One region of the Edwardsiella tarda ATCC 15947 genome, then DNA from elsewhere that is predicted to be linked to it. Evidence: predicted binding sites of a transcription regulator. Region 1 holds the regulator's gene; each other region holds the start of a gene.
The links. Region 1 encodes CRP, which controls carbon source genes, mostly activating them, when cyclic AMP is high. Its sites were predicted from a motif close to ATGTGANNNNNNTCACAT; they were not measured.
Positions count from the first base shown of each region.

Region 1 (7,716 bases):
CCCTGGCCGATGACGAGATGTATGCGTTGTGCGATGAGGTCGAAGGCTGGCCGACGGCGTTACAGTTGATCGCCCTATCGGCGCGTCAATCTTCGGCGCAGGCGCAGGCATCAGCCCGTCGTCTGGCTCGCATCAATGCGACGCATCTGGCCGACTATCTGGCCGATGAGGTTTTGGATCGGGTCGATGACGATACCCGTCGCTTCCTGCTGTGCTGCTCGGTGCTACGTTCGATGAACGATGCCCTGATCTGTGCCTTGACGGGCGAGGAGGAGGGGCAGCAACGCCTGGAAGAGCTAGAGCGGCAAGGGTTGTTTATCCACCGCATGGATGGTGAGGGCGAGTGGTTCTGTTTTCATCCGCTGTTCGCCCATTTCTTGCGTAATCGTTGCCAGCGCGAGATGGCGACGGCGCTGCCTCAGCTACATCGCCGTGCGGCGCAAGGGTGGTTGAGCCAAGGATTCCCGGCCGAGGCGATTCATCACGCTCAGGCGGCCGGCGACATGGCGCTGTTGTGCGATATTCTGTTGCAGCATGCTTGGAGTTTATTCCACCAATGTGAGCTGGCGTTGCTCGAGTCCTGCCTGAATACACTGCCTTATGACGCCTTGATCCAACATCCTAGTTTGGCGTTGTTGCAAGCCTGGTTAGCACAGAGTCAGCATCGTTATAGTGAGGTGAATACCCTGCTGGCGCGCGCCGAGCAGGAGATGGCGCTGCGCCAGATTACGCTGGATGCGGCGCTGCATGCCGAGTTTAATGCCTTGCGTGCTCAAGTGGCGATCAACGATGGTCGGCCGGATGATGCCGAGCGCTTGGCGACGGAGGCGTTGCGTCATCTACCGATCGGTAGCTACTACAGTCGTATCGTCAGTAGCTCTGTCTTGGGTGAGGTATTGCATTGTAAGGGCATGCTGGCGCGGGCCTTACCGATGATGCAGCAGACCGAGCAGGTGGCCCGTCGTCATCAAGCCTATCATTATGCGCTCTGGGCCCTGTTGCAGCAGAGTGAGATCCTGATTGCCCAAGGCTTCTTGCAGGCGGCCTACGAGACCCAGGATAAGGCGTTTGAACTGGTCGAGGAACAGCACCTGCAACAGCTCCCGATGCACGAGTTCCTATTGCGTATCCGCGCCCAAGTACTGTGGTCATGGATGCGGCTGGATGACGCCGAGCGCGCGGCGCGTGAGGGGTTGGCGGTGTTGGCAAATTTTGAGCCGCAGCAGCAGTTACAGTGCCTGGCGCTCCTGGCTAAGTGCTCGCTGGCGCGGGGCGATTTGGATAATGCTGGGCAGCATCTACGCCGTTGTGAGGCGTTGTTGCAGTCGGGTAACTACCATAGCGACTGGTTGGTGAATGCCGATAAGGCGCGGGTGATCTACTGGCAGATCACCGGTGATCGTCAGGCTGCGGGTAACTGGCTATTACAGGCGGTGCGTCCGGCGGCGCCGGATAATCACTTCCTCCAGGGGCAGTGGCGCAATATCGCCCGCGTACAGATCATGCTGGGGCAGTATGAGGAGGCGCAAGCGGTTCTGGAGGCGTTGAACGGTGCGGCGCGTCGTCTGCGATTGGTGAGCGATCTGAACCGTAACCTGTTGCTGAGTAACTTGTTGTATTGGCATATGGATCGGAAGAGCGAGGCGTTGCGGGTACTGATGGAGGCGCTGAGCCTGGCCAACCGCACCGGCTTTGTCAGCCACTTTGTCATCGAGGGTGAGGTGATGGCTCAACAGTTGCGCCAACTGTTACAGCTCAATACCCTGCCGGAGTTGGAGGTACATCGCGCGCAACGTATCCTGCGCGACATTAACCAGCATCATCGGCATAAATTCGCGCATTTCGACGAGAAATTCGTCGAGCGGTTGTTGAATCACCCTCAGGTGCCGGAGCTGATCCGCACCAGCCCCTTGACCCAGCGTGAATGGCAGGTATTGGGGCTGATCTATTCCGGGTACAGTAACGAGCAGATCGCCGACGAGTTAGCGGTCGCCGCCACCACCATCAAGACCCATATTCGGAATCTGTATCAGAAGCTGGGGGTAACGCACCGCCAAGAGGCGGTACGTCAGGCGCAGGACATCATGCGCCTGATGGGGTACGGGGTGTGAGCCGCTATTAGCGCCAGATCAGCAGGACACAGGCGGCGGTGAGGGCGCCCATCGCGAGATTGAAGGCGAACCAAGCATGCCGGCTTTGCAGTAAGCGGCCAATCAGTGTGCCGAAGCCGAGCCATAGGATACCGGCGATGAGATTGATCAGCACCATCGCCAGGCTGATGAGCGCTACCGTCGTCGGATAGTCGCTGCCGGGTAGGGTAAAGCTGGTTACGGCGCCCAGCGTCATCAGCCAGGCTTTGGGGTTAAGGAATTGCAGTAACCACCCCTGATGCCAACGGATGGCTCGCGGAGCGAGTGTCGCCTCCGACGCGGTGGGCGTCAGGCGAGTATAGCGTGAGGTGGCCACCTTCCAGGCGATATACAGCAGATAGAGGCTGCCGAGCCCTTTGAGTAGGGTATGCAGCGTCGGGTAGAGTAACAGCAGGCCGCCGATGCCGAAGGCGACCAGCAACAGCAGAGTCTGCATGCCCAGGATGATGCCCAACATTAATGGCCAGGAGGATCGCCAACCGAGGTTGGCACCGGAGGTGGTCAGCAGCATGTTGTTGGGGCCCGGCGTGATCGCCGCCACCCAGAGGAATCCGACTAGAGAGAGGAACAGGGTGCTGTCCATGCCGATTAGGCTCCGCATCGTAGGGAAAGAGATGTTTTGACCCTAACAGTGTGCTATTGATGATACAACGCGTCCTTCGATGAATTTTCTTCAGCTACCATGAGCGTCACGCCATTTTCACCCGCGCCTCTGCTGCGCAACCCGCATCTTCAGACACTATTGCCGCGTCTGTTACGTCGCCGCGTGGCATTGACGCCGACCTGGCAACGGCTCACCTTACCGGACGGCGACTTTATCGATCTGGCCTGGAGCGAGGCGCCGCTTGCCGCACGCCATAAGCCGCGGGTGGTGCTCTTTCACGGATTAGAGGGTGGTTTTTATAGTCCCTATGCTCATGGTCTGCTGCAGGCGTGTCGTGCGGCGGGATGGTTAGCGGTGGTGATGCATTTTCGCGGCTGTAGTGGTGAGCCTAACTTGCTGCCACGTTTTTATCATTCGGGCAAGACCGGCGATGCGCGTTTCTTCCTCGCATGGTTACGCCGAACGCTGGGTGAGGTACCGACGGCGGCGGTCGGCGTCTCTCTCGGGGGGAATATGTTGGCCTGCTATTTGGCGGAGGAGGGATCGCAAGCGCCGTTGACGGCGGCGGTGCTGGTCTCGGCGCCGTTACAGTTGGCGGCCTGTGCGGCGCACTTGGAGAGTGGGGCGGGGCGTTTTTATCAACGTTACCTGTTACATGAGCTCAAGCGCAGCGCGTTGCGTAAACAGCGCTGTTATCCCCAGTTACGAGCGCTCGATCCGCAGCAGATCCGGCGGTTGCGTCGGTTGCGTGAGTTTGACGAGCAGATTACGGCGCCGCTGCATGGTTTCGCCGGCACGGATGATTATTATCGGCGTTGTAGCGCGTTGCCGCGTCTGGCTGCGATTCGCCAGCCGTTGTTGATCTTGCAAGCGCGTGACGATCCTTTCATGACGGCGGCGGTGATCCCGGACAGGGCACGGCTACCGTCTAATATCGACTATCAGCTCACCGAGTTCGGTGGACACGTCGGCTTTATCAACGGCACGCTACGGCGCCCGTCCCTGTGGTTAGAGCAGCGTATTCCCGAATGGTTAGCCTGTTATTTGGAGTCAATGACGTGATCATTCCTTGGCGAGATATCGCCCCGACAACATTGGATAATTTAATCGAAGCCTTCGTGTTACGTGAGGGAACCGATTATGGCGAACAGGAGAAGAGTCTGGCACAGAAGGTTGAGGATGTGCGCCAACAGCTGATAAGCGGCGAGGCCGTGGTTGTTTGGTCTGAACTTCATGAAAGTGTCAATATTATGGCGCGTAGCCAGTTTAACGGGGACGATTAACGCTAATCGCTCGCTTTTCTTGGTGATTTAGCGCAGGCTACTGTGCAAATAAGGTGCAAAAATAATTCCGTTGGGAAAAAAAACGCGGCGAACAGTGAGCTATTCCATGCTGAAACGAGACAGTGCGAGACAGTTGGGTCAAGCTATGCTACAAACTAAGCCGACATGCACCTTTAATGGAATGAAGCGGGTATAGATCAATAAGGTCGGGTAGCAACTCCCTTAGGCTAATAAAACTATATTCGACAAGTGCAGTGCTATAACAGGTTACTAGGCAGTTTCCCGGCTCCGCCGCCTGGCGGGGCGCGTTTGGCGCACGGGGATGCGATAACAACAGAGGATAATAGCGAATGGTTCTCGGCAAACCACAAACAGACCCAACCCTTGAATGGTTCCTGTCCCATTGCCATATTCATAAATATCCATCAAAAAGTACTTTGATTCACCAAGGTGAAAAGGCGGAGACGCTTTATTACATCGTGAAGGGATCTGTCGCGGTACTGATCAAGGATGAAGAGGGCAAGGAGATGATCCTCTCTTACCTGAACCAGGGCGATTTCATCGGTGAGTTGGGCTTGTTTGAGGAAGGACAGGAGCGCAGTGCCTGGGTTCGGGCGAAAACTGCCTGTGAAGTGGCTGAAATTTCTTATAAGAAATTCCGTCAGTTGATTCAGGTAAACCCGGATATCTTGATGCGATTGTCCGCGCAGATGGCGCGTCGCCTGCAAGTGACGTCAGAGAAGGTCGGTAACCTGGCTTTCTTGGACGTTACCGGCCGCATTGCCCAGACGCTGTTGAATCTGGCGAAGCAACCGGATGCGATGACGCACCCGGACGGTATGCAGATTAAGATTACGCGTCAGGAGATCGGTCAGATCGTCGGTTGTTCGCGTGAAACGGTCGGTCGTATCTTGAAGATGCTGGAAGATCAGAACCTGATCTCGGCCCACGGTAAAACCATCGTCGTCTACGGGACGCGGTGATTTTTCGCCCGCGCCGCCCTCGTGGCGCGGGACTCTCTCCATCCCCAGGATGGTGCTCATGTGGCGGCGGTTTATCTACCACCCGGAAGTGAATTATGCACTGCGTCAGACGCTGGTCTTGTGTCTGCCGGTGTTGTTCGGGTTATTGATTGGCCAACTGCAACAGGGGCTACTGTTCTCGCTGGTTCCCGTCTGCTGTAACATCGCGGGCCTGGATACACCACATAAACGCTTCTTTAAACGCCTGGCCGTGGGTGGTTCGCTATTCGCGCTCGGTAGTTTTCTCTTGCAGCTTGCCTTGTTATGGCAGGTGCCTGTGCCGTTGGCGATGCTTTTTCTGGCGTTATTGCTGGGCGTCAATGGAGAGATCAGCCCATTGCATGCCCGCTTGCTGCCCGCCACGTTGGTCGCCGCCATCTTTACTCTGAGTATGGTCGGCATGGTACCTATCTGGCAGGCACCGCTGCTGTATCTGGTGGGGACCGTCTGGTACGGTGCGTTTACTTGGTTCTGGTTTATCCTGTGGAAGGGGCAGCCGATTCGCGAGACGCTGAACCAACTCTATTTGGAGTTGGGGGATTATATCGAGGCCAAGTACAGCTTGCTGACGCAGCATAGTGATCCACAGACGGCCTTGCCGCCGTTGTTGAATCGTCAGCAGAAGGTGATGGATCTGATCACGGTGATCTACCAGCAGATGCACATGCTCTCTTTGGTTCATAACCCCGAGTACAAGCGCCTGGTTCGCTATTTTCAGGTGGCGCTCGATCTGCAAGAGCATATCACCGTCAGTCTCTCTCAGCCGGAGGAGGTGCAGACGCTGGTGGCGCAGAGCCAGGCCGAGGCGATCATTCGGCGCAATGCCCAGGTCGTCGCTGGGCGCCTGCGGGTGGTGGCGGATGACATTCTCTATCACCGTTATCCGCAACACTTCTCCATGCAGCCTGAGGTCTCCGCGTTGGAGAAGCTGGCCAGTCGCTATCCCGACAACCCGGTGGGGCAATTCTGTTTGCACCACTTTAGCCGCATGGCACGTTTATTAGAGCGCCAGCGTCCCCTCTATCAACGCCAACTGATGGCGACGCAGCAACGCCTGCCGTTTTGGCCGGCGTTGCGCGCCTATTGTTCACCGAAGTCTGGCGCGCTGCGTAATGCCTTGCGCCTCGGGCTGACCCTCGCCGCCGGTAGCGGCTTGGGGATCTTACTGGCATTGCCTAAATCTTACTGGATTATGTTGACCACGATGCTGGTGATCCAGAATGGGTATAACGCGACGCGGGTGCGGATCCAGCACCGTGCGATGGGGACCTTTGCCGGTCTGATTATCGCCGCTGGCCTGTTGCAACTAACGTTGAGCGAGGCGGTGATGTTGTTGGTGATGTTGTTGGTGACGCTGGGGGCTTATCTGGTGTTACGCAAGAACTACGGCCTGGCCGTCATCGGCTTTACGGTCAGCGCGGTATTTACTCTGCAATTGTTGGCGCTGAATGGTTCGAACTTCCTGGTGCCGCGCCTGGTAGATACCCTATTGGGCTGTATCCTCGCCTTCGCCAGCACGATCTGGCTGTGGCCACAGTGGCAGAGTGGTTTGTTGCGAAAGAATGCCCATCAGGCGTTGGAGGCGTATCAGGATGAGCTGCGTTTGCTCCTCTCTGCCGACGTGGGGGTCAGCGAGCAGGCGTATGCGCGTATGCGTAGCAACCAGGCACAGAACACGCTCTACTCCTCTCTTAGCCAAGCGATGCAGGAGCCGGGCTTCGACTCACGCTATTTGGCCGATATGCGTCTGTGGATCACCCACAGCCAGTTTATCGTCGAGCACCTCAATGCCATGACGATCCTGGCGCGAGAGCACTATATGCTGACGCCACGTTTGGCCCAGGACTACTTGCAGTGTGGCGAGATTGCCTTGCAGCTCTGTCAGCAGCGTCTGGAACACGATGGGCCGAGTAGCAACGATAACCAGGCGATTCCGATCCCGGAGCCACAACAAGGCATGCCGATGACGCCGATGGAGGTCCATCTGCGGCGCATCCTATCGCATTTGCGCACCATGCATACCATTTCGTCTATCGCTTGGCGTCAGCGCCCGCATCACGGCTTGTGGCTCAGTCGTCGGTTACGTGACTGAGAGGTGGGTGACGCGGTGGTGGTCGCTTGATGACGGGAGTGGTTGGCAGGTGAAAAGGCGCTTGTGGGCGTACTCTGCTAACAAAACGGCCGCGCGAGGCGCGGCCGGGGGAGTCTTACGTCGGGTGAATTTCCCCGCCGTCTCGCGAGCGATCAATAGTAAGAGTGGTCGCCGCGCTGGTGCTCAGTCAGATCGCGCACCCCTTTCAGTTCCGGGAAGCGTTGCAGCAACTCTTTTTCGATCCCCTCTTTCAGGGTGTAATCCACCATTGAGCAGCCATTACAACCGCCGCCGAACTGCAGGATGGCGTAACCTTCATCGGTGATCTCCATCAGCGAGACACGACCGCCGTGACCGGCCAGCTGCGGGTTGATCTGCGATTGCAGGATATACTCCACGCGTTCAATCAGCGGCGCATCATCGGCCACTTTACGCATCTTGGCGTTGGGCGCTTTCAGGGTCAGTTGTGAGCCAAGCTGATCGGTAACGAAATCGATCTCGGCGTCTTCCAAAAACGGCGCGCTGATTTCGTCGACATAGGCGCTCAGCTGTTCAAAATCCAGTT
Region 1 is NZ_CP084506.1:234,483-242,198, forward strand. It holds gene malT (HTH-type transcriptional regulator MalT) at 1-2,111, shown strand, start outside; gene DCL27_RS01120 (LysE family translocator) at 2,119-2,733, opposite strand; gene DCL27_RS01125 (hydrolase) at 2,833-3,816, shown strand; gene DCL27_RS01130 (YheU family protein) at 3,813-4,037, shown strand; gene crp (cAMP-activated global transcriptional regulator CRP) at 4,388-5,020, shown strand; gene DCL27_RS01140 (YccS/YhfK family putative transporter) at 5,079-7,151, shown strand; gene nfuA (Fe-S biogenesis protein NfuA) at 7,304-7,716, opposite strand, start outside.

Region 2 (7,716 bases), 1.5 Mb from region 1:
AGATAGAGATCCGTCAGCGCGCCGATGCGGGCACCGATCTCGCGGAGACGCACCAGCAGCATATCTTTTGGTGAGGGCACCGCCAGGCACTGCGCCTGGATGCCAAGATGCATGGCGATAAACAACGCCCGCTCACAGTGAAAACGCTGAGTGATGATGGTGAAGTCATTCGTATCAAAGACGCGGCGGGTACGCACGATGGAGTCCAGGGTGCGAAAGCCCGCGTAATCCAGCACGATATCACTACTCGGTACCCCGGCCGCGATCAGGTCACGCCGCATCGTTACCGGCTCGTTGTAGCTCTGTAGGGCGTTGTCGCCGCTGAGTAACAGGTAACTGACCTTACCGCTGTTATAGGCGTTGAGCGCCCCCTGGATACGGTAACGGTAGTACTGGTTGATCACGCCGGGGGCGACATACTTGGCGGTGCCGAGTACGACGCCGACCTCGCGGCGCGGCAGATCCTGCACGTCATCATAGATATAGGGGGCGGTGGTCCAACTGATCCAGCGGTCGAGCGCCAACGCCGCCAGCAGCAGTACGATGCCGACGCCGATTAGACCATATATCCACCGCTTCCACCCCATGGCGTGCTTCCTGTCATTCACTCCCTTCCGAGGCTACTGTACACCTTGGCGGGACGCAAGCCATATGGCGCGCTCGCTGGGCGGATGACGCTTATTTGCTCAGGCGGCTACCGCCGGGTCATTACGACCCGGCGTCGATCGGCTGTATCAGAAGGAGGTGCGTTTGTAGCTGCGGTATTGCGGTAACCAGAAGTTTTGCTCGATGGCTTGTAGCAGCGCCTCGTCGGAGGTGAGCACGGCGACGCCGTGCAACTGGGCGGCTTTGGCGACCTGGAAGGCGATGTCGCGCGAGACCTGTTGGATATCCTTCAGATCCGGGAGTAGCGGTCCATGACCGTCGCGTGCCAGCGGGGAGCTTTCCGCCAGAGCGCGGCTCGCGGCCATCAGCATGCCATCGGTGACTCGTTTCGCGCCGCTTGCCAAGACGCCGAGGCCGATGCCCGGGAAGATATAGGCGTTATTGCATTGGGCGATAGGGTAGCTTTGCCCCTGGTAGTTGACCGCCTCGAAGGGGCTGCCGGTGGCGACCAGTGCGGCGCCGTCAGTCCAGGCGATGATATCTTCCGGGCGCGCTTCGACGCGTGATGTCGGGTTCGAGAGCGGCATCACGATCGGTCGGGCGCAGTGGCTGTGCATTTCGCGAATGATCGCTTCGCTGAAGAGTCCCGGCTGGCCGGAGACGCCGATCAACACCGTGGGATGCGCGTTGCGCACCACATCCAGTAGGGAGATCCCCTCGTTTTCCGTCTGCCAGCTGGCTAAGGCTTGCTGTTTTTGTACGAGGCGGCTCTGGAAGTCGAGCAGATTCGGCAGGCGGTCCGTCAAGAGTCCGAAGCGATCGACCATAAAGATGCGCGCACGCGCCTCCTCATCGCTTAATCCCTCCGCCACCATTTGGGCGATGATCTGCTCGGCGATGCCACAACCGGCCGAGCCGGCACCGAGGAAGGTGATGGTCTGGTCACGCAGACGGCTGCCGGCGGCATGGCTGGCGGCGATCAGGCTGCCGAGGGTGACGGCGGCAGTGCCTTGGATATCATCATTAAAACAGCACAGTTGGTCGCGATAACGGCTGAGCAGCGGCATCGCGTTCTTCTGCGCGAAGTCTTCGAACTGGAGCAGGACCTCCGGCCAGCGGCGCTTGACCGCTTGGATAAACTCCTCGACGAACGCGTTGTACTCGTCGCCGGTGATGCGCGGATGACGCCAGCCCATATACAGCGGATCGTTAAGGCGCTGAGGGTTGTTGGTCCCGACATCCAGAACGACCGGCAACGTATAGGCCGGGCTGATCCCGCCACAGGCGGTATACAGCGACAGTTTACCGATGGGGATCCCCATGCCACCGATCCCCTGATCGCCCAAACCGAGAATACGCTCGCCATCGGTAACCACGATGACCTTGACGTTTTGTTTGGTGGCATTTTGTAGCATGTCATCGATGCGATCGCGGTTAGGGTAGGCGATAAACAGTCCGCGCGCACGCCGATAGATATCGGAGAAGTGCTCGCAGGCCTCACCGACCGTCGGCGTGTAGATGATGGGCATCATCTCGCTGAGATGAGCGCGTAGCAGGCGATAGAATAGGGTTTCGTTGGTGTCTTGAATGTTGCGCAGATAGATATGTTTGGCGGTGTCGCTTTGGATATCACAGAACTGGCGATAGGCGCGCTCGACCTGCTCTTCGATCGTTTCGATGGCCTCGGGCAGCAGGCCGTTTAAGTTAAAGGTGTTACGTTCTTCTTCACTAAAGGCGCTGCCCTTATTCAACAAGGGAAACTCCAGCAGGATGGGGCCGGCATAGGGGATATACAGCGGACGTTTACTCTCGTGTTCCAGATCCATAAGTACGCTCTTATGTTAACGGGATTGAAGACTACCCCACCGATCCTAAAAGAGAGTTAATCTCTGTTCAATGTTTGTTATCAAAAGTATTCACATATTATATGTTTTGTAACAATCTGGTTGGATAGCGGATAGCGGATAGCGGATAGCGGATAGCGGATAGCGGATAGCGGATAGCGGATAGCGGATAGCGGCATAGGGCCCTAAGGGGAACCTATGCCGGGAGAGGATTAGATCGTCTGATAGTTCAGGTGAGTGCAGCCGAGCGCCTGCAAGGTCGCCTGTGTCGCCGCCTGTTGCGAGAGGACGGCGCTCTGGCTTTCTACCAGGGCGGCGCGCCGGATCGCCGAGGTGGGCTCCCCGGCCATGTTCAACAGGACCAAGGCCGCCTGCAAAGGAGGCAGACTCGGGTTAAAGGCGGCATTCTCCGCATAGCGTCCGGCATAGATGGCGTGCGCCGTTTCCAGGGCGACACCGCTGTAAGCCTGGCTATAGGGTGCATGGCTGGCGTTAGCCGCGGCTAACGCCGCCAGCAGCAGCGGATCATCGTCAGCGTGGGCGAGCGTCAGACCGTGATGGACATGGTCGAGCAGCAGAGTCTTAATCTGCAAGTCACGCGGGCCAAAGGCGTCTGGGAGATAATCCCCCAGGGTGGCGGCTTGACGTCCCGGCAGGTGGATCGGCAGTTGTGTTCCACTGTTCAATTCATTCATAAACTGACGACAGTGGCCGCAGGGGGTGCAATTCACGGTGATCGAAGCCAGCGCGCGCTCACCGCGCAGCCAGGCATGGGTGATCGCACACTGCTCGGCGTGGATCGTCTGTTGCATCGGCGCACCGGCGAACTCCATATTGGCGCCGAAGTAGAGGTTACCGCTGCTCCCTTGGACGATGGCCCCTACCTGGAAATGAGAGATCGGCGTCAGGGCGCAGGCAGCGGCCAGCGGCAGCAGTGCAAAACTCAACGCCTGACGATCCAACTGGCAGGCATGACAAATGGCATCCACCTGGGCGGCGGTGATTACGGCGTGGAAATCATCCGACGCCATAATGGGGGTGAGCGCCGCTTGAAGTTCGCCAGGCAACTGGCTAAATGCAGCGGCAAAGCGTGCGTGCATGGGAAGGCCTCTTGTGAGTTACGGGAGGCTATTGTAGGTAAGCGCCAGAGTTATATTTGTGACAATTATCACTTTTTGAGTGTAATTTCTGTAATTCGAGCGGTGAATGAGAGAGCTATTTCACCATTTTGCGCTTGTTTGTACACAATAATCAGATGGAGTACGCCAGATGGCGCACTCCACTGTGAAAATTCTCTCAGAAAAGGCGTAGCAGGATGGGGAAGAGAAACGGCGCCAGCAGCGAGGTGATGATGCCGCAGATCACCAGTGCCAGCGAGCTGAACGCCCCCTCTTGGTAATCCACCTCGGCACAGCGCGCGGTCCCTAAGGCGTGGGAGGCGGTCCCCATCGCGAGGCCACGTGATGCCTTGGTGCGGATCTTCATCGCATTCAGCAGGGTATGGCCAAAGACCGCCCCGAGGATCCCGACAAAGATTACACAGACGGCGCTGATGGCCGGGATACCGTGGATCGACTGGGAGACCGCCATGGCGATCGGCGTCGTGACTGACTTCGGTAGAACCGAGGCGGCGATTTCCGGTGTCGCCCCCAGCCACAGCGCAATCGCGGTCCCGGTCGTCATCGCCGTGGCGCTGCCGATGAAGCAGATGGTGATGATGGACTTCCAGCGAGCACGGATCTGGTGCAGTTGCTCATACAGCGGGAAGGCAAGCGCCACCACCGCGGGTTGCAGCAGGCTGTTCAGCACGGAACTGCCGGCGAAGTAGTTGTGATACGGAATATGCAGCAACAGCAACACGGGAATGATCACCGCCATGGAAACCAACAGCGGGTTGAGCAACGGCATGTTCAAGCGCTGAGCCAGACGACGGGCGCCGAAGAAGACCGCCAGGGTTAACGGTAACGACCACCAGATATTGATCATTGTTTACTCTCCTGCGGGCGAATGGCGGGTTGGTTGCCATCGTTAGGACGCTCGCGATGTACCAGATGAGAACAGTAGGCCACGACCACCATGATGATCAGCGTACTGACCACACAGGAGACGACGATAGGACCGAACTGGCGGCATAACACGTCGTAATACTGCATCACCCCGACGCCGATCGGCACGAATAGCAATGCCATATAACGAATAAACAGGCTACAGCCGGGTTTCACCCATTTGGCGGGCATGATCTGCGAAGCCAGCAGGGCGAAGAGGATCAACATGCCGATGATACTACCGGGAATGGTGATCGGTAACAGGGTAGAGAGTGCATTACCGGCGAACAGACACAGGTAGATCAACACAAAGGCGCGTGCGTATTGCCAGCAAACAGAAAGCGGTTTTGACATCGTAATGTACCTAAGAACGAAAACGCAATTATCATACAATTAATGGGTAAAATGTGCTACTGATCACACCATGAATTCGCTCTATGGCAGTCATGCCAATTTGGCAGGGTAGGCGGATGGGGGCGAGAGGCGGCCCACGCGTCGGAGCGGGCCGCGGAGGATTAGCGCTTGTGATGACCGACGGGGAGGCGAGCCCCCGCTTTCGCTGGCGAAGCGGCGGGAGATGTGGACGGATCAGGACGGCGCATGATGATAAAGATCTCGTAGATGCAGAGCGCCAGACCCAGCCAAATCAGAGAGAAACTGACCATCTTCGCAACGTTGATCGGCTCGCCAAAGAGCAGCACCGCCAGCAGAAATTGGAGTGAGGGTTCGACATACTGTGCCAGGCCGACCACCGTCAGCGAGGTGCGCTTAATCGCGGCGGCGAACAGCAGTAGCGGGGCATAGGTGACCGGCGCGGTCAGGATATAGAGTAGATAGTGCGTCGAGCTGATGCCTGTCAGGCCGCTCTCTCCATTCAACTGCAGCCAGAAGGTGATTCCGATCGCCAGCGGCAGCATCCAGAGGGTCTCCAGCGTCAACGAGGTCATAATATCGTAGCGGATATATTTACGCACGAGACCATAAAAAGCGAAGGTGATGCCCATCACCAGCGCCAGCACCGGTACCCGCCCCAACAGGATGATCTGATAGCCGAGGCCGATGATGGCCAGGAGCACGGCGAGACGTTGGAAGGGGGTGAGACGATCGTGCAGGAAGATCACGCCCAATGCGATGGCGAATAGCGGGTTAGTAAAGTAGCCCAAGCTGGCATCCAGCACTAGGTTATGGGTGAGGGCATAGATGAAGGTGGTCCAGGAGACGCTCATAATGGCGCCGCCGAGCAGGCAGCAGTATAGGGAGCGTTTATCCTGCCAGACGGCGCGCCAGGTGGTGCGTTGTTTAAACAGCAGGCGTAGTGCGAGTAGCAGAGGGACGGACCAGAATAGACGCTGGGCTAACAGCTCGAACGCGTTGGCATCGTTCAATAGCTTATAATACAGCGGCGTGATCCCCCACAGAATAAATGACAGTACCGCCAGCAGCGGCCCATTAGTCAGCCACATAGACTCTCGCCTTGATGAAGGCCTCATATGTCGAGGCGTCGTTGTCGTCCGCGCCATCGAGGATGGCGCGGGAGAAGAAGCGTATTTGCCGGGGAGGGCGAGATTGACGATGACGGTCGGGGGGACGTCCCCCGTGGTAACCTGCCGCATCCTTTTGGCTTAAGTATATTATCCTACTAATTCACGAGCATAATCAAATAGCGCGCGTAGTAGCGTCAGGCGTTGGGGTTGATCTTCGTAGCGGTTGTACAACATTTCCAATGTCTGGAGATATTCCTGTACACGCTCCGCGGTCAGCATCTCCCGGCGATGCTGTTGCCAGCGTTGCCGTTCGGCCTCATCCAGCGTGGCCGGATAGTTGCGGGCGCGGTAGCGGAACAGCAGCGGCGTAATGCGTTCATCGTTGAAACGCAGATCCAGGGCGGGGAGATTCTGCGGTTGGGTCGCACGGATGATCTGCATCGCCTGGCGATCGGCGTCGCTAAAGAAGCCATCGTACAGTTGGCTATCCACATCGCTGGCGCGTGGGAAGGGCGGCGCATCGGCGAACAGGGAGACGACCTTGTCACGTACCGCGTGGTGGTGACGGAGTTGGGCCAGATTGTCCAGGCAGCGTTGGCGATCGAGGCCCAGGCGTTCGGCATTCTCGGCGAGCAGCGTCTTCTCCGGTGCCAGTACCGGGCATTTATTGATATGCACCAGCTTGATCGGCACCGGCGCCGCGTCGCCCAACTCGCTGCGCGGCGTATAGAGGCGTTCGCGTAGGGTCTCGCTATCCAGGGTCAGCAGCGGCGTGATGTCGCCCGCCAGATCGCAGACGATCACCGCATTCTTGTTGTCGGGATGCCAGGCTAAGGGGGCCACCAGGCTGGTATTGCCGCGCAGCGCGCCGAACATGCCTGAGACATGTACCAGCGGCGTCATCTCGGCGATGTCGATCAGTTGCGCCACCCGATTCTTGTTGCGCAGTTGGAACAGGTAATCGAACAGCCGTGGCTGCGCCTGCTTGGCGCGCTTGGCCATCTCGATGGTGGCGTAGACGTCGGCCATCGCATCGTGGGCATTGCTGTGTTCGATACCGTTGGCCTGTGAAAGATGCTCCAACTTGAAACTCGGCAGCCCCTGTTCGTTCTCCGGCCAGACGATCCCTTGCGGGCGCAGGGCGTAGCAGGTGCGCAGCACATCCAGCAGATCCCAGCGCGAATTACCATTTTGCCAGCTGTAGGCGTAAGGATCGAAGAAGTTACGATAGAACAGGTTACGGCTGACCTCGTCGTCAAAACGAATATTGTTATACCCGACGACACAGGTGCCCGGCACGCTAAAGAGCTGGTGGATGCGTTCGGCAAACTCCGCTTCACAGATCCCCTGAGCCAGCGCCGTCTGTGGTGTGATCCCGGTGATCATCACCGCCTCGGGCTGGGGAAGATAGTCATCGGCTGGACGGCAGTAAAACACCTGGGGTTCTTCGATGATGTTGAAGTCGGCATCGGTACGCACCCCGGCGAATTGGGCGGGGCGATCCAACGCCGGATGCTGACCGAAGGTCTCATAATCGTGAAACAAGAAGGAGGGCGCAGCCTTGCTCAAAATAGGATCTCTATGGCAAAAAAAGACATGGCCTTAGTGTAACCGTGCCGCACGGGAAACCCAATCCTGGAATGCGTCAGACGCCGTGGTGCCAGGGAGAAATAATGAGTCTGGTTGGCATTTATTTATGGTGTTAATTTCCGTTACACTGAGGACTCATCTCGGTTG
Region 2 is NZ_CP084506.1:2,363,175-2,370,890, reverse strand. It holds gene sanA (outer membrane permeability protein SanA) at 1-587, opposite strand, end outside; gene DCL27_RS10995 (NAD-dependent malic enzyme) at 735-2,432, opposite strand; gene cdd (cytidine deaminase) at 2,663-3,550, opposite strand; gene DCL27_RS10985 (CidB/LrgB family autolysis modulator) at 3,747-4,436, opposite strand; gene DCL27_RS10980 (CidA/LrgA family protein) at 4,433-4,849, opposite strand; gene rarD (EamA family transporter RarD) at 5,011-5,958, opposite strand; gene sbcB (exodeoxyribonuclease I) at 6,127-7,548, opposite strand.
Region 2: cdd (cytidine deaminase) is a predicted target of CRP. The motif match lies at 3,607-3,624, and genes of this name have one in related genera.

Region 3 (7,716 bases), 170 kb from region 1:
TCGCCGCGCGGGTGCAGCTCGCGGCGGTGGGGGCGGCGCTGGAGAGCCTAAGTTGGGAGCGGCAACGTGGTGTAGCGCCGACGCTAGTGCCCGGTGAGGCTCGACTGCACTTGCCGGCACTGAATGGCGCCGAATGGTTGGCCCTCTTGGCCGCGCCGCTCGCCGGTCAGCTGGATAGCCACAGCGTGCTACGTTTACCGGCCCGATTAACCCTGACCACCCCACAGTTGCAACTGGCCGGGCAGGCGTGGAACCAGTTGCAGTTGCGTCTCGATCGTCAAGGCGAGACGACGCAGTTTCGCGTCGACGGTCAGGAGATCCGCGCCAGCGCGACGCTGGCGAATAAACGGCTGACGGCGGCGTTCGACTTTCTCTACTACAACCCGCAGCCGGATGCCTTGGGCCTGACGACCGCCCGTAGCGAGGCCTCCTTCGCCAGCGACAATCGGGCGGCCCCGCTCTTCGCCGACTGGCCGGCGATGCAGCTACGCTGCCACGCCTGTTGGTTTATGGGCCAGAGCCTGGGACGGGTCGAGGCCGATCTGCGTGTCGCCGGCGACACCCTGCTCCTTAGCGATGGTTTACTCGACAACGGCAATCTACGCCTCACGCTGAACGGGCGTTGGCAGCAGCAGGCGGGACAAAGCCAGAGCGGGCTGACGGGCGCCTTCAAGGGGGCCAATCTGACGGATAGCGCCGACTTCTTCGGCCTGACGCTGCCGTTGCAACAGGCGCCGTTTAAGGGGCAATTCGATCTTAATTGGCAGGGGACACCGTGGCAGCCGCGTATCGCGACCTTGAACGGTACGCTCCGCACCAGCCTGGGCAAGGGGGTGATCGAGAGCGTGGACACCGGACACGCCGGGCAGTTGCTGCGTCTGGTGAGTTTCGACGCCTTGCTGCGCAAGCTGCGGCTGGATTTCCGCGATACCTTCGGCGCCGGCTTCTACTTCGATGGTATCAAGGGCAGCGCCACCCTGCGCGACGGCGTGATGTCTACCGACGACCTGGTGGTCGATGGCCTGTCCGCCGATGTGGCGATGAGTGGCTCGGTCGATCTGGTCCGGCGTCGTATCGATATGCAGGCGGTGATCGCGCCAGAGCTCTCGGCGACGGTTGGCGTGGCCACCGCCTTCGCCGTCAACCCGGTGGTGGGGGCCGCGGTCTTTGCCGCCTCAAAAGTGCTGGCGCCATTGTGGAATAAGATATCGCTGATACGCTACAACATAAGCGGCGGGCTAGACAGCCCGACGATCCATGAAGTGTTACGTCAGCCGAAGAAGGAGAAGGCTCCATGAGGAATGCCAACGTCGCCTTATTGCAACTGTGTAGCGGTGAAAACAGTCGCGACAACCTGGCTCAGATCGAGCAGCAGCTCAAGCAGCTGAATGGCGCGATTAAGCTGGTGTTGACCCCGGAGAATGCGCTGCTGTTTAGCGATGCCGCCGGTTACCGCCAGCATGCCGAACGCGAGGGTGACGGGCCGCTTCAACAGGCGGTGCGCGATTTAGCGCGCCGCTATGGGGTCTGGCTGTTGGTCGGGGCGATGCCGTTGCTTGCCGCCGATCGTCATGGCGGTATTACCTCCAGCAGTCTGCTGTTTGATGACACGGGAGCGCTCCGCGCCCGCTATGATAAGCTGCATATGTTCGATGTCGATGTGCGCGATAGCCATCACCATTATCGCGAATCCGATATCTATCGCTATGGCGAGCAGTTGACGGTGGTCGATACACCGGTCGGCCGCCTGGGGATGGCCATCTGCTACGATCTGCGCTTTCCTGGCCTGTTCCAGGCGCTACGCGCGCAGGGGGCCGAGCTGATCTCGCTGCCCGCCGCCTTCACCCGCGTGACCGGTGAGGCGCACTGGGAGGTGTTGTTGCGCGCGAGGGCGATCGAGAACCAGTGCTATATTCTGGCGCCGGCCCAGGTCGGCAGCCACGGCGCCACGCGGCGCACCTGGGGCCACAGCATGGCGGTGGATGGCTGGGGCAGCGTGCTCCAGCAAAATGCCGATGCGGTGCGTCCGCTGAAGATTAAAGTGAATACCGACTCGCTCGCGGCGCTGCGGCAGCAGATGCCGCTGGCGCAACATAACCGATTCCAGCCTGAGCTGATCCACCTTCATCAAGGGTAAAACACCATGAGTCTGACGTTTGTCAGTGAGCAGTTACTGGCTGCCAACAACCTGAATCATCAGGATCTCTATAACGTATTGGGGCAACTGGGCGAACGTCGCCTGGACTATGCCGATCTCTACTTTCAATCCAGCGTGCACGAATCCTGGGTGCTGGAAGATCGCATCATCAAGGATGGCTCCTATCACATCGATCAGGGGGTCGGGGTGCGGGCGATCCACGGTGAGAAGACCGGGTTTGCCTATGCCGATCAGATCACGCTGCAGGCGTTGACCCAGAGTGCCCATGCCGCGCGCAGCATCGTGCGTGAGCAGGGGGATGGTCGGGCGCACACCCTGGGGGGGCTGGAGGCGGTGGCGCGTTATGCCATGCACGACCCACTGGATAGCCTGCCGCGTGAGGAGAAGATCGCCCTGTTGGCATTGGTGGACCGCGTGGCGCGGGCGGAAGATGCCCGCGTGCAGGAGGTCAACGCCAGCCTGACCGGAGTGTATGAGCTGGTGCTGGTCGCCGCCAACGACGGCACTCTGGCGGCCGATGTCCGTCCGCTGGTGCGCCTTTCCGTCAGTGTGCTGGTGGAGCAGGAGGGACGCCGTGAGCGGGGCAGTTGCGGCGGCGGCGCCCGTTGCGGTTATGACTACTTCCTCGCCTCGAGCGACGGTGAGGTCCGCGCCGAGGCCTATGCCCGCGAGGCGGTGCGCATGGCGCTGGTTAACCTGCACGCCGTGGCGGCGCCGGCGGGCACCATGCCGGTGGTGCTGGGCGCCGGCTGGCCGGGTGTCTTGCTGCATGAGGCGGTCGGTCACGGGTTGGAGGGGGACTTCAATCGGCGTGGCACCTCCGTCTTCAGCGGCCAGCTGGGGCAACAGGTGGCTTCGCCGCTGTGCACAGTGGTGGATGACGGCACCCTGGAGGGGCGCCGCGGTTCCCTGGCGGTGGACGACGAGGGGGTACCGGGTCAGTATAACGTACTGATCGAAAAGGGTATCTTACGCGGCTACATGCAGGATAAGCTCAACGCCCGTCTGATGGGCATGGCGCCGACCGGCAACGGCCGCCGCGAGTCCTACGCCCATCTGCCGATGCCGCGTATGACCAACACCTATATGCTGGCGGGCGAGAGCACGCCGCAGGCGATCATCGAGAGCGTCGAGTATGGCTTGTATGCCCCCAACTTTGCCGGTGGTCAGGTCGATATCACCTCTGGCAAGTTTGTCTTCTCCACCTCAGAGGCCTATCTGATCGAGAAGGGGCGCATCACCCATCCGGTGAAGGGGGCGACTCTGATCGGCTCAGGTATCGAGGCGATGCAGCAGATCTCGATGGTTGGCAACGATCTGGCGCTGGATAAGGGGGTCGGCGTGTGCGGCAAAGAGGGGCAGAGCGTACCAGTCGGCGTCGGCCAACCGACCCTGAAGCTGGATGCGATGACCGTCGGTGGCACCGCTTAAGGGCTTGACGTTGTGCATTGATCTCAAGCGGGGCCGGCATTGCCGGCCCCGCTTATTTGGCCTGACGCGAGTCGCGGAAGGTCTCCGCCATCTGGGTGAAGTAATCGCTTAAGTACTCCAGGCAGAGGCGCACCTTGAGCGGTAACGGCGACTTATGGGCATACAGGGCATAGACCGGACGCGGCGTGGATTGGTAGTGGGGAAACAAGATCTCCACCTGTTTGCGCCGTACCGCATCGATGACCCACATCAGCGGCAGGTAGGCGATTCCGGCGCCGGCGTGCAGCCAGCTCAGCAGCGTCTGGGCATCGTTGGTGTGAAAGCGACCAACGGGCATCGGGCGCAGGGTGTGCCCTTCCGGCGTGATCAGGGTCAGATCGTTAGCGGGTTGGCCGCTAAAGTCGAGCCAGCTGTAGTTGACCAGCTCGGCCGGATGGTGCGGCGTCCCATGCTGCTGCAGATAGCTCTTGGCCGCACAGATCACCATCGGCATGGCACCGAGGGAGCGGCAGAAGAGGCTGGAGTCTTGCAACTCACCGGCGCGGATCACCAGATCCAAACCGTCGGCGACCAGATCGGGAGCCGGAACACCGGTGACCAGGTTGACGGCTAACCCCGGATAGGCAGCCAGCATGCGGGCGCTGATCGGTGCCAACACCTTCTGTGCCATGGTGGCCGAGCTGCCGATGCGCAAGGTGCCGCTGGGGGTGTTGTTGTAGGCGTACAACTGCTCATGCACCTCCTGCGCCTCTTGCAGCATCTTACGACAGCCTTGGTAGTAGATGCGTCCGGCCTCGGTCAGGCTGATACGTCGGGTGCTGCGATTCAGCAGGCGGATTTGCAGCGCCTGCTCCAGCTTACTGACGCTTTGACTGATGGAAGAGACACTCATCGCCAGTTGGGTCGCCGCACCGGTGAAGGAGCCGCACTCGACGACCTTGGCGAAGATCGCCATGCCTTTCAATCGTTCCATTCTTCATCCTGTCTTAATGGTGTTCGCCGTCGTCCGCCAGAACAGTTGGTTTTATAACCGCTTATAGGGTCATAGTGCGAAGTAGATCACGAGATTGTTTATCTCAAGTGAAAAGTGATTTGCGTCACAGATTATATATCCCACTGACACATTAGGCTAACATCTCTCGGTACCGTCAATGGCGGCGCCGCCGATTCGATGCGTGCGTTCAGCGCGCGACCTCTGCCGTTTCTCTCCGCCCACCCGTGTCGCGTGGGCCGTTATCGTTGAGTAAGGATGATGCATGGGAACGCTTCCCGTGATGGTGCTCTGGGGGCTCTCGTTTCCCCCCGCCTTTTGCGTGCTGTTGGCGGCGTTGCCGCTGTTTTGGTTGTTACGTCGGCTGTTATTAGCCTGTGGGGTGTATCAGTGGATCTGGCATCCGGCGTTGTTCAATTGCGCGCTGTATGCCGGCCTATTTTATTGCGTGAGTGGGTTATTTATTTGAAGGGGGCTGTGTGAAACCGTGGATGAACCGTCTGATGTCGGTCGCCATCACCCTGCTGCTGGTGTTACTGGCGGCCTGGGCGGTGATGCGTGCCTGGGGATTTTATACCACCTCGCCCTGGACGCGCGACGCACGCTTTAGCGCCGATGTGGTCGCCATCGCCCCCGATGTCAGTGGATTGGTGGAGGCGGTCTCGGTGCAGGATAACCAGCACGTGGCGCAGGGGATGGTGCTGTTTCGCATCGATGATCGGCGCTATCGCGCGGCGTTGGCACAGGCCGAGGCCGACGAGCGCTATTACCAGGATCGACTCTCGGAGCTGCAACGCGAGGCGCAACGGCGGCGCGCGCTGGGTAATCGTCTGGTGGCCCAAGAGGCGATCGATCAGGCTGACAGCGCCCTGGCGGCGGCGCGTCAACAACTGGCGCGAGCGCAGGCGACATGCACATTGGCTCAACTCGATGTCGAGCGTAGCGTGGTACGGGCCCCCGCCGACGGTTGGGTGACGAACCTCCAAGTCCATGGTGGCGAGTTTATCCAGCGCGGCGCGAACGCCGTGGCGCTGATCAAGCAACACAGTTTCTATGTCTTGGCCTATATGGAGGAGACTAAGCTGGCCGGAGTACAGCGTGGTGAGGCGGCGGCGATCACGCCGTTGGGCAGCGATCGCGTCCTGCATGGAACGGTGGACAGCATCTCGGCCGGGGTCAATGACAGCAGCGCGACGCCGGGGCGCAAGGGATTGGCGGCGGTAGACTCCAACCTTGAGTGGGTGCGCCTGGCGCAGCGGGTACCGGTACGCATTCGGCTGGATGCGGCGGCCCAGGCTCATCCTTATCCGGCCGGCACCACCGCGACGGTGGTGATCGGTCGCAGTGAGGTGACGCCAGCGCCGTTGCGCCATCTGCTACAACGCCTGCGAGAGCTGGGTTAAGCGAGGGGAACGACCGGATGCATCCACTTTCGATCCGCCTGCGTTTCGCCTGCAAACTGACGCTGGCGATCCTGATGGCCTTATTGCTCGGTTTCGCCTTCGGGCTCACCACGCCCCGCTGGTCGGCCTTGACCGCCGCCTTGGTCGCCGCCGGTCCCCGCCTTTGCCGCTGGCGGGGAGCCCTTCGCCGGCGCCATCCGCTATCGTGGTTGGCTGCGCATCATCGGCACCCTGATTGGCTGCCTGTGTGCGCTGCTGTTGATGATGATCTTCATCCGCGCGCCGTTGCTGATGCTGCTGTTGTGCTGCCTATGGGCCGGGGTGTGTACCTGGCTGTCGTCGCTGGTGCGCATCGAGAACGCCTACGCCTGGGGACTCTCCGGCTACACGACGCTGATCATCGTGATCTCCTGCCTCACCGAGCCGCAGTTTATTCTGCAATTGGCGTTGGAGCGTTGCGGCGAGATCGTGTTGGGTATCGTCTGTGCCATATTGGCGGATACCCTGCTGGCACCACGCTCGGTCAAGGGCGAGGTGGATCGGGTGGTCGGCGGGCTATTGCTGAACCACTGGCAACTCCTGCAGCGTTGTGTGGTGAACGACGATCGCGCGGCGCTCGATCGCCACTGGCATACCCTGATGCGTGAGGGCCAGGCGTTGGAGGGGATGCGAGCGAGCCTGGCCTTGGAGTCGCTACGTTGGCAGGCAACCTGCCGCCGCCTGACGCATCTGCATACCCTGACCCTAAGTCTGATCACGCGGGCGTGTGAGATCTGCCTACAGCGCGAGCGGCAGCCGCTGCCCAGCTGCTTTCAGGCGTTGATCAGTGTTCCACTGACCACCCCGGCCGAGGCGTATCAGCGTTTGAAGCGGCTGCGTCGTCTCTTGGCGGCGTATGGCGGTAGCCGCGTCTCCCCGGCGTTGATCGCCTGGATCGCCGCCGCCAGCCAGTTACAGTGGCTGAGTAAGGGCGTCGTGAGCGCGCTGCCCATCGGTCAACAGGAGGCGGCGCTGCTGCGTCAGGGCGTGCCAGGGCGCCCGCTGCGCACCAGCGTGGGGCGCCATGCGTTGATCAACGGGGTGCGTACCTGGCTGGCTACCACGCTGGGGACGCTGTTCTGGCTATGGAGCGGCTGGCAGGCCGGCAGTGGCTGTATGATCATGATCGCGGTCGTCACGTCGTTGGCCGTACGTACGCCGAACCCGCGTATGGCGGCGATCGACTTCTTGCTGGGGGCGTTGCTGGCGTTGCCTATCGGCGCCCTGTATTACCTGCTGATCTTGCCTGCCACCGAGCAGAGCCTGATGCTGCTATGCCTGAGCCTCGGGACGCTGACCTTTCTCTGTGGGATGGAGGTGCAGAAGCGCCGTCTCGGTTCGCTGGGAACCCTGGCGTCGACGCTCAACATCCTGGTGTTAAGCAACCCGATGCATTTTCCGCTACAGAGCTTTCTCGACAACGCCCTCGGTCAGGTGATCGGCTGTGCGCTGGCGTGGCTGGTCTTGCTGCTGGTACGCGATCACTCGCGTGTACATACCGGGCGGATGGTGCAACGTCGCCTGCTATGTGCCGCGCTGGCGACGCTGGGTGCGAAGGGCACTCGCGGCAATCTGTTGCCTGCGTTATATCGTCAGTTGGCGATGGTCTTAACGCTGTTTCCCGAGGATATCGCCCGTTATCGCCTCGCCTTGACGCTGATCGTGTTGCGCCAAAGCCTGCACCAGGCGGCGCT
Region 3 is NZ_CP084506.1:404,382-412,097, forward strand. It holds gene yhdP (AsmA2 domain-containing protein YhdP) at 1-1,298, shown strand, start outside; gene nit1 (deaminated glutathione amidase) at 1,295-2,137, shown strand; gene tldD (metalloprotease TldD) at 2,144-3,589, shown strand; gene aaeR (HTH-type transcriptional activator AaeR) at 3,642-4,562, opposite strand; gene aaeX (p-hydroxybenzoic acid efflux pump operon protein AaeX) at 4,846-5,049, shown strand; gene aaeA (p-hydroxybenzoic acid efflux pump subunit AaeA) at 5,072-5,983, shown strand; partial or broken gene aaeB (p-hydroxybenzoic acid efflux pump subunit AaeB) at 6,001-7,716, shown strand, end outside.
Region 3: aaeR (HTH-type transcriptional activator AaeR) is a predicted target of CRP. The motif match lies at 4,675-4,692, and genes of this name have one in related genera.

Region 4 (7,716 bases), 770 kb from region 1:
ACCATCTGGCGAGTGATCTCGCCGCCATTGACGGCGATGGCGGAGGCTTTCTGCACCAGTTCGGTCGCCTCACGAGCGCTATCTGCGTTGTTTTTCACCGTGCTGGAGATCTGCTCCATGCTGGAGGCGGTCTCTTCCAAGGAGCTCGCCTGCTCTTCGGTACGGCTGGAGAGATCGTTGTTACCGGCAGCGATTTCCTGCACCCCGGTGAAGATGTGGCTGGTGCCGTTGCGCACCGCGCCAACCATGTTAGCCAACTCGTCGCGCATATGGCGCAATCCCTGCATCAGTTGGCTAATTTCGGTATCGCCACGCGCCTGGATATCGATGGCCAGATTGCCGTGTGCGATCTCCGCCTGGTAGGCGATAACTTGCTGAATGCGGTCGATGATGTAGTGACGAACCCAATACATGACCAGCGCTGTGATCGCAACGAACAGCAGCATAAAGCCGATAGTCAGTGGGATAATTTGATGGTAATTGGCGGAGGCTGCCTGCGCCGCCGGTTGGATGATCTTGTTGGCGACGTAGTCGGAAGCGTCGTCCAGCGAGGACATGAAGCCGGTGCTGGAGTGATTCTGCAGGATGGTTTGGAAACCATTAATATCGTTATTCTGCAGTCGTTCGATCATGGTCACCAGATCGGCGCGAGCTTTGCCATATAATCCTTTGACCTTCTCTGCGCGGCCATTGTCATGGCCACTGGCGCGTGAGAGGGCATAAAAGTTTTCCATCTCTTGGTCGACACTCACCAGACGCTGCTGCAGATTGGTGAGTGAAGTACGCGCGTTATCGTCGTCGCCGTGTGCACTCAATGCCAGCGCGTCTTTCATGATCTCTTCACGGATTTGCGTGATCGAGGCGTAGGCACGGTCCATCGCCATAATTTGGCTAAATCCCCGCGAGATCTCATCTAGGCGGGTATCGGTAGTGGAGGCATCACGCAGGCTCCAAATACCGGAAAAAATCTGTAGGCCGCAGAATAGCGCGAGCACAGCCATCAGACCCCGTGAAATTTTTAATCGTTCGAACATTGTGTAACCTGTCATAACAGCATGAGAAAACTACCGATCGGATAAAAGGATCGGAATAAGGTGTTATTACTGTCGGAAGATAGAGTAAAAACTTTAATGTTTTAGCTAATTAATTAAATCGTCTGCCGAGCAGAATGTCGGGAGCAGTGCGCAGTACGATGGTGAAAACGTGTACTGCGGCAGGGCGGTCGGGGGATTAAGCATAACCTAAGGGCGTGCGTAACTCTCCGCTCAGTAAGCGTTCGCGCCACCACTGCACGGCGCGCCCATTCTTGGCGGCGCGCCAGCCAATATACGCGATCTCATGGGCGGGGCTAAAGCTAAGTGGGCAGGCGATCAGCGTCTGCTGTGTCAGATAGCGCCGTGCAATATGGTAGGGGAGATAACCGATGCCAACGCCATTGAGTAACAGGCTGATCTGGCAGTAGATATCGTAGACGATGAGCGGGGCATGGCTCGCCTCCTGCGTGTGCGTTATCGCCGGCTGGCCGAGCCGTTCGCCCATCTCAATCGTGCGATGTTGGCCGAGTTGGCTGGGTGTGAGGGGGGTGGTGGCTTGTGCCAATGGGTGATGCGGGGCGACGACCAGCAAGGTTTCGATGATGCCGAGCGCCTGGTAGACATAACCGCCCTGTTCGGGTAATCGCGCCGCGGTGCCGATGATGATATCGGTGCCGGTATCGAGCCCCGCTAGGCCAATTTGGGCCGAGCGCGCGGGGGCTAAATGTAGGCGGGTATGCGGATGTTGACTGAGGAAGTCCGTGATCGCCGGGTGTAGGATCTCCGGCAGCGTATACCCCTCTAGCGCGACGATGATCTCCGTCTCCCAACCCGACTCCAGCAGTAGCGCCTGCTGCTCTAACGCGTGCGCCTCGCTGAGTAGATGGCGTCCCTTATCGAGAATAATACGCCCGGCTTGAGTGAAACGTGCGCGATGCCCGCTGCGATCGAGGAGTTGTAGATTTAAGTTACTTTCCAACTTTTGCACCATATAGCTTAGCGCGGCCGGCGTCTTATAGAGCGATTGAGCGGCGGCGGCAAAACTGCCGTGACGATCTAATGCATCCAGGATCAGTAAGACCTCTAGGTTTATTCGCATAGGCCGCGTCCCCCGGCATTGATGGCTGGGTTAGTGTGGCGTGGATGAGGGTGCTGGCCGCTGAACACTTTTTTATGCCAATGAGTCAATAACCCTAAAAAAAACATCATAATATCTTGCTCGTTATTCTTCATAGATCCCTTTATATCGTTATTTTTAGATATAATAGCCTATCCCATTAGGCTATTTTATTTGCCATTTGACCCTGGGCCGTGCTCACCCAAAACTTAACTCAGTTTTGCACGCCCTTCAGGGCGGCCCGCAGGGTGAGCGAAGCGAATAATCCTCAGGTATTGCGTGTACGCTCCGGTTGTTGCGCGCTGTCCGTGTCCAAACTGGCTGCAACAATACACGCCTACTCGGATAGGCTCTAAGTGAAGGCGTTTACCCGCACTAAAAATATATCGGTAAAATGGTTTGTTATTTAACCTTGTTGTTTACTATTTATCACTTAATGGGGTTTATTTACTTTTTATACTAAATTAGCACTATCCTTTTCATGTTTATAATTTCAGCTGGAAAATTATTGACTGGTGCGACAGTTAATGCTGCACGCTATAAAGTATTTCGTCAGTTTGGCAGAAAGTTTTAATATTAATTTAATAATAGAACCTATTTAATCGATTATTTATCGATGATCGAACAATAACTGTCCAATTAACGCGATGAGGGCGGAAGGCGGTCACCCGGGATGTGTTGAGGATAGGGGGCGACAATGGACGACATTTGCGCGGCAATTGTGGCATAATGTGAGCAAAATCACGTTAACCTATTGAGATCGCGCTGTGCTGATAAGTAACAACATCACCATGCAGTTTGGCAGTAAACCCTTGTTTGAGAACATTTCGGTCAAGTTCGGTGGCGGCAACCGTTACGGTTTGATCGGTGCGAACGGCTGCGGTAAATCTACCCTGATGAAGATTCTGGGGGGCGATCTGCAACCGACCGCCGGTAATGTCGCGTTGGATCCGAATGAGCGTCTGGGTAAGTTGCGCCAGGATCAATTTGCCTTTGAGAAATACAGTGTCATCGATACCGTCATCATGGGACATCATGAGCTGTGGGCGGTCAAGGAAGAGCGTGATCGCATCTATGCGCTGGCCGAGATGAGCGAAGAAGAGGGATACCGTGTCGCCGATCTGGAAGTCGCTTACGGTGAAATGGATGGTTATAGCGCCGAGGCGCGCGCCGGTGAGCTGTTGCTGGGCGTCGGTATTCCTGTCGAACAACATTATGGGCCGATGAGTGAGGTCGCCCCCGGCTGGAAGCTGCGTGTGCTGCTGGCGCAGGCGTTGTTCTCCGATCCGGATATTCTGCTGCTTGATGAACCGACCAACAACCTGGATATCGATACGATCCGTTGGTTAGAGACGGTGCTTAATGAGCGCAACAGCACCATGATCATCATTTCGCATGACCGCCATTTCCTCAACATGGTATGTACCCATATGGCCGATCTGGACTATGGTGAGTTGCGCATCTATCCCGGTAATTACGACGACTATATGACCGCCGCGACTCAGGCGCGTGAGCGCCTGTTAGCCGATAACGCCAAGAAGAAGGCACAGATTGCCGAGCTTCAATCGTTCGTGAGTCGCTTTAGCGCCAACGCGTCGAAGTCGCGTCAGGCCACTTCGCGTGCGCGTCAGATCGAGAAGATTAAACTGGATGATGTTAAGGCCTCCAGTCGACAGAACCCCTTTATTCGCTTCGAGCAAGAGAAGAAGTTGTTCCGCAACGCTCTCGAGCTGACGGATCTCAGCAAGGGATTCGACAATGGCCCGCTATTCAGCGGCCTGAAGTTGTTGCTCGAGGCGGGCGAGAAGGTCGCGGTGCTGGGGACGAACGGGGTCGGTAAGTCGACGCTGTTAAAGACCTTAGTCGGCGATTTGACGCCGGACGCCGGGACCGTCAAGTGGGCCGAGAACGCGCAGATCGGCTACTACGCGCAGGATCATGAGTATGAGTTCGAACAAGAGATGACGTTGTTCGACTGGATGAGCCAGTGGCGCCAAGAAGGGGACGACGAGCAGGCGGTGCGCGGCTTCCTAGGCCGTCTGTTGTTCAGCCAAGAAGATATCAAGAAGTCGGTCAAGGTCCTGTCGGGGGGCGAGAAAGGGCGTCTGTTGTTCGGTAAGCTGATGATGCGCCGCCCCAATGTGCTGGTGATGGACGAACCGACGAACCATATGGATATGGAGTCCATCGAGGCGTTGAACATTGCGCTGGAATTATATCAAGGTACCCTGATCTTCGTCTCTCATGACCGTGAGTTCGTGAGTTCATTGGCCACTCGGGTCATCGAAATCACCCCGCAGAAGGTGGTCGACTTCGGTGGCGGCTACGAGGATTACCTGCGTAGTAAAGGCATCGACGAGTAAGCATAACGGCCCCTTGGGGCCGTTTTTTTATGCTGCCTTTTATTCCGGCTGTAGCATGATCTTTTACCTCTAGCGCTTTGTCAGAATAAGCCGATGGGGGGATGGCAAGAGAATGTGCTAGTCTGAGGCCGAGATAGCTTAAACAAGGATTTGATGATGAAGACATTCTCGATGGTGATGGCCGGCATGTTGCTCGCCGCCTCTTCTGCTACCGCCTGGGCTGGTACGACGGATCGGAGCCCGCAACCGTTAGATAAGATCGCCCCCTATCCGCAGGCGGAGAAAGGCATGACGCGTCAGGTGATCGCTCTGCCGCCGCGTGCCGACGAGGCGGATCTGCGCGTCGAGTTGCTGATCGGCAAAACGCTGTCGGTGGATTGCAACCGCCAGCGTCTGATGGGTGAGCTGGAGAGTAAGACTCTGGAGGGATGGGGATACGACTATCTGGTGATGGATAAGGTCACCGGGCCGGTGGGCACCCTGATGGCTTGCCCAGACAGTCAGCGCCATCAGGCGTTTGTCACGGTGCATCTCGGCGATGATGCCTTGCAGCGTTATAACAGCAAGTTGCCGCTGGTGGTCTATGTCCCACAAGGGGTACAGGTGAAATATCGTATCTGGCAGGCGCAGCCGCAGGTACAGGATGCGCTGACCCAATAAATTGGGGCCACGCCCCCGTCATCGAGGGGGCGTGATTACATCGGCGCCAGCAGGGGGCCGCTGAGGTGCTCCCCCCCTTGTGCGTCGGCGCGTTGGCGGTAGCTGCCGGGTGACGTGCCATAGCGGCGTTTAAAGGCTCGGCTAAACGTCTGTTGGCTGTCGAAGCCATATTGCAGCGTGATCTCCATGATTTTCTTATTGCTGCGCTGCAGCTCGGCCGCCGCGCGGATCAGTCGACGCCGGCGGACGTAGGCGGCCAGGTTATACCCGGTTACCTCCTTGAACAGCCGTTGTAGATACCACTTGGAATATCCCGCCCGGTCGGCGATATCGTCGATCAGTATGCGTTTATCCAGATTCTGCTCTATCCACTGAATTAATGCGTCAACCAACAGTTGATGTTGTCCCTGGGTCGTCATTGGCAATCCCTCAATCGCAGGCACTCGTTGAGCCGACTTTTATGTTAGCGGAACAAAAATAGAGAGACTTATACAAAAACTAAGGCTTCTTCTTGTTTTGTAAAGAAATGCCAGCCAGGTGTTTCCAAGCGTAATAATCGGCGCAATACGTAGAGAATGTGAGGGAGGGCGGAGAGGGAAGCCTCTCCGCGCGAGGAGGATCAGGCGGTTGCACTGGCCAGCTTGCTGGCGAAACCGAGGAACATAACACCGACCAGGGAGTTACCCAGGCGTGCCAGACGCTGCTTCTGCCCCAGAAAGTGAGCCAGGGCGGCGCCGGAAAAGATCAGGAAGGTCATATAGCAGATGCTGATGCATTCCAAGATCGTCGCCAGGATCAGGAAAGAGAGCCCGGTATGGGCGTAGTTCAAGTCGATAAACTGTACGAAGAAAGAGACGTAAAACAGGATCGACTTGGGGTTGGTCAGGCTCAGGGTCAGCGCCTTGCGAAAGGTGTGGCTGACTTCGATACGCTCCTCTCCTTGATGCGGCGTGTCACGTCGGCGCAACGTAGAGTAGAGGATTTTAATCCCCAGATAGAGAAGATAGAGCGCCCCCAGCATCTTGATCAGATTGAAGAGGAACGGTGAGGAGCGGATCAAGGAGGCGATCCCAAGATAGGCCAGAAAGATCAATACACCATCCCCGATCAACACGGCGCTGGCGGCCTTATAGCCTTCGCGCACACCACCGGTGATCCCGGTCTTCAGTACGAATAGGGTGTTGGGGCCGGGAACTAAGATGATAAATACCGCACCCAGGACATATGTCCAGATATTGAGTACGCCAAAGCTTTCTAACACATCAACCTCTTTTTAATAAGTAAATTATGTGGGATTGGGGCTATAACAGTGGCTGAATATTCTACACATTTTATTCGACGAATGGCAGAGGGCGAGTGCGAGTCATCCACTGTGTGGTGGCGCGGCACAACACCCTCGTGCGCCACCCACCTGCAGGAAGTCGATAACACGGTTGGCGGTGTCGCTCGTCCCGTGTTCACTGGCTCACTTGGTGCAGCAGTCGACGCTAGTCAGGTAGTAGGTACTGTGCAGATCGATCATGGATGCCAGGCGCGCATTGGCCATCATCATCGCCTTGGGACGCGATTCGGCACTGATGACAAAGGCACCTTGCTCTTTACTGGCGGTGGTTTTTCCCGTTCTTTCCTCGGTTAGCGTGAGAATATGGTCATAACGGCAGAGAAACTGTTGCATGCTGTAGCCTCAAGTAAACTGTGTGTGGGAGGCGGGACGCCTGGCCCCTAAACGCGGAACATGACACCGCGTGAAAACGTTCGAATAGGCCGTGCCGCACGCTCAGTAAGCGGAGGCATCGGCGGATATGGGTAAAAAATTTATTGTGATTTTCCATATCATTAGCTGATTTTTTAGCCTACATCAGACCGATGGACGTGACATCGACGTCCTAGTGGTTAGTGTAGACATTATTGCTCGTGCGAACATATAGATTTGTGAAAACTGTTGCAACTCATTAGATCATTCCGGGAGTTTATACTTTGTCGCGTAAGCGTTAGCTTACATCCTTGGATATGCCTATTTACGCAACTTTCCCCGTTGCGTATGCGTCGCCTGAGGGTGATGAGCCCCGTCGCTTGCCTGATAGCGGGGGATGACAGGTTAGGCGAGTGCATAAAATTTCTTGATTAGTAAAACTTATAACTGCGCGACGATTACGAGAAATTCTATTTTCAGCGTTAATTTCCGTATTTTGACTTGAACGCAGCATTTCATCATGAGATTAATGGGGCGTCTTAGAACCAAAAGGTATAGGTTCTGTTTAATCCAAGGAGAAATATTATGTTGACTGCTATTTATTCTGGTTTTCGTGGTTCGTTGCGTTGGGCATTCATGCCAGCCTATCGGGGGCATGGTGATTATACCTTGTTGTTAACAGTGGTTTTTTTCTTCGGTATGAGCCTGGTGCGTTCCCTGGCTTGGGGAGAAATGAGCAGCTGGTATCATGTATTTATTAATATCCCATTTCTGATGGTCGCCTATGCCTTGGCGTGGATGGTGGAGCGTGCAATCAAGGAGTAATAAGTTATTAAACGGGTAAAGGTT
Region 4 is NZ_CP084506.1:1,003,482-1,011,197, forward strand. It holds gene DCL27_RS04665 (methyl-accepting chemotaxis protein) at 1-1,034, opposite strand, end outside; gene DCL27_RS04670 (LysR family transcriptional regulator) at 1,231-2,133, opposite strand; gene DCL27_RS04675 (ABC-F family ATPase) at 2,919-4,514, shown strand; gene eco (serine protease inhibitor ecotin) at 4,671-5,174, shown strand; gene DCL27_RS04685 (helix-turn-helix domain-containing protein) at 5,210-5,593, opposite strand; gene leuE (leucine efflux protein LeuE) at 5,794-6,435, opposite strand; gene DCL27_RS04695 (hypothetical protein) at 6,640-6,849, opposite strand; gene DCL27_RS04700 (hypothetical protein) at 7,453-7,692, shown strand.
Region 4: DCL27_RS04675 (ABC-F family ATPase) is a predicted target of CRP. The motif match lies at 2,881-2,898, and genes of this name have one in related genera.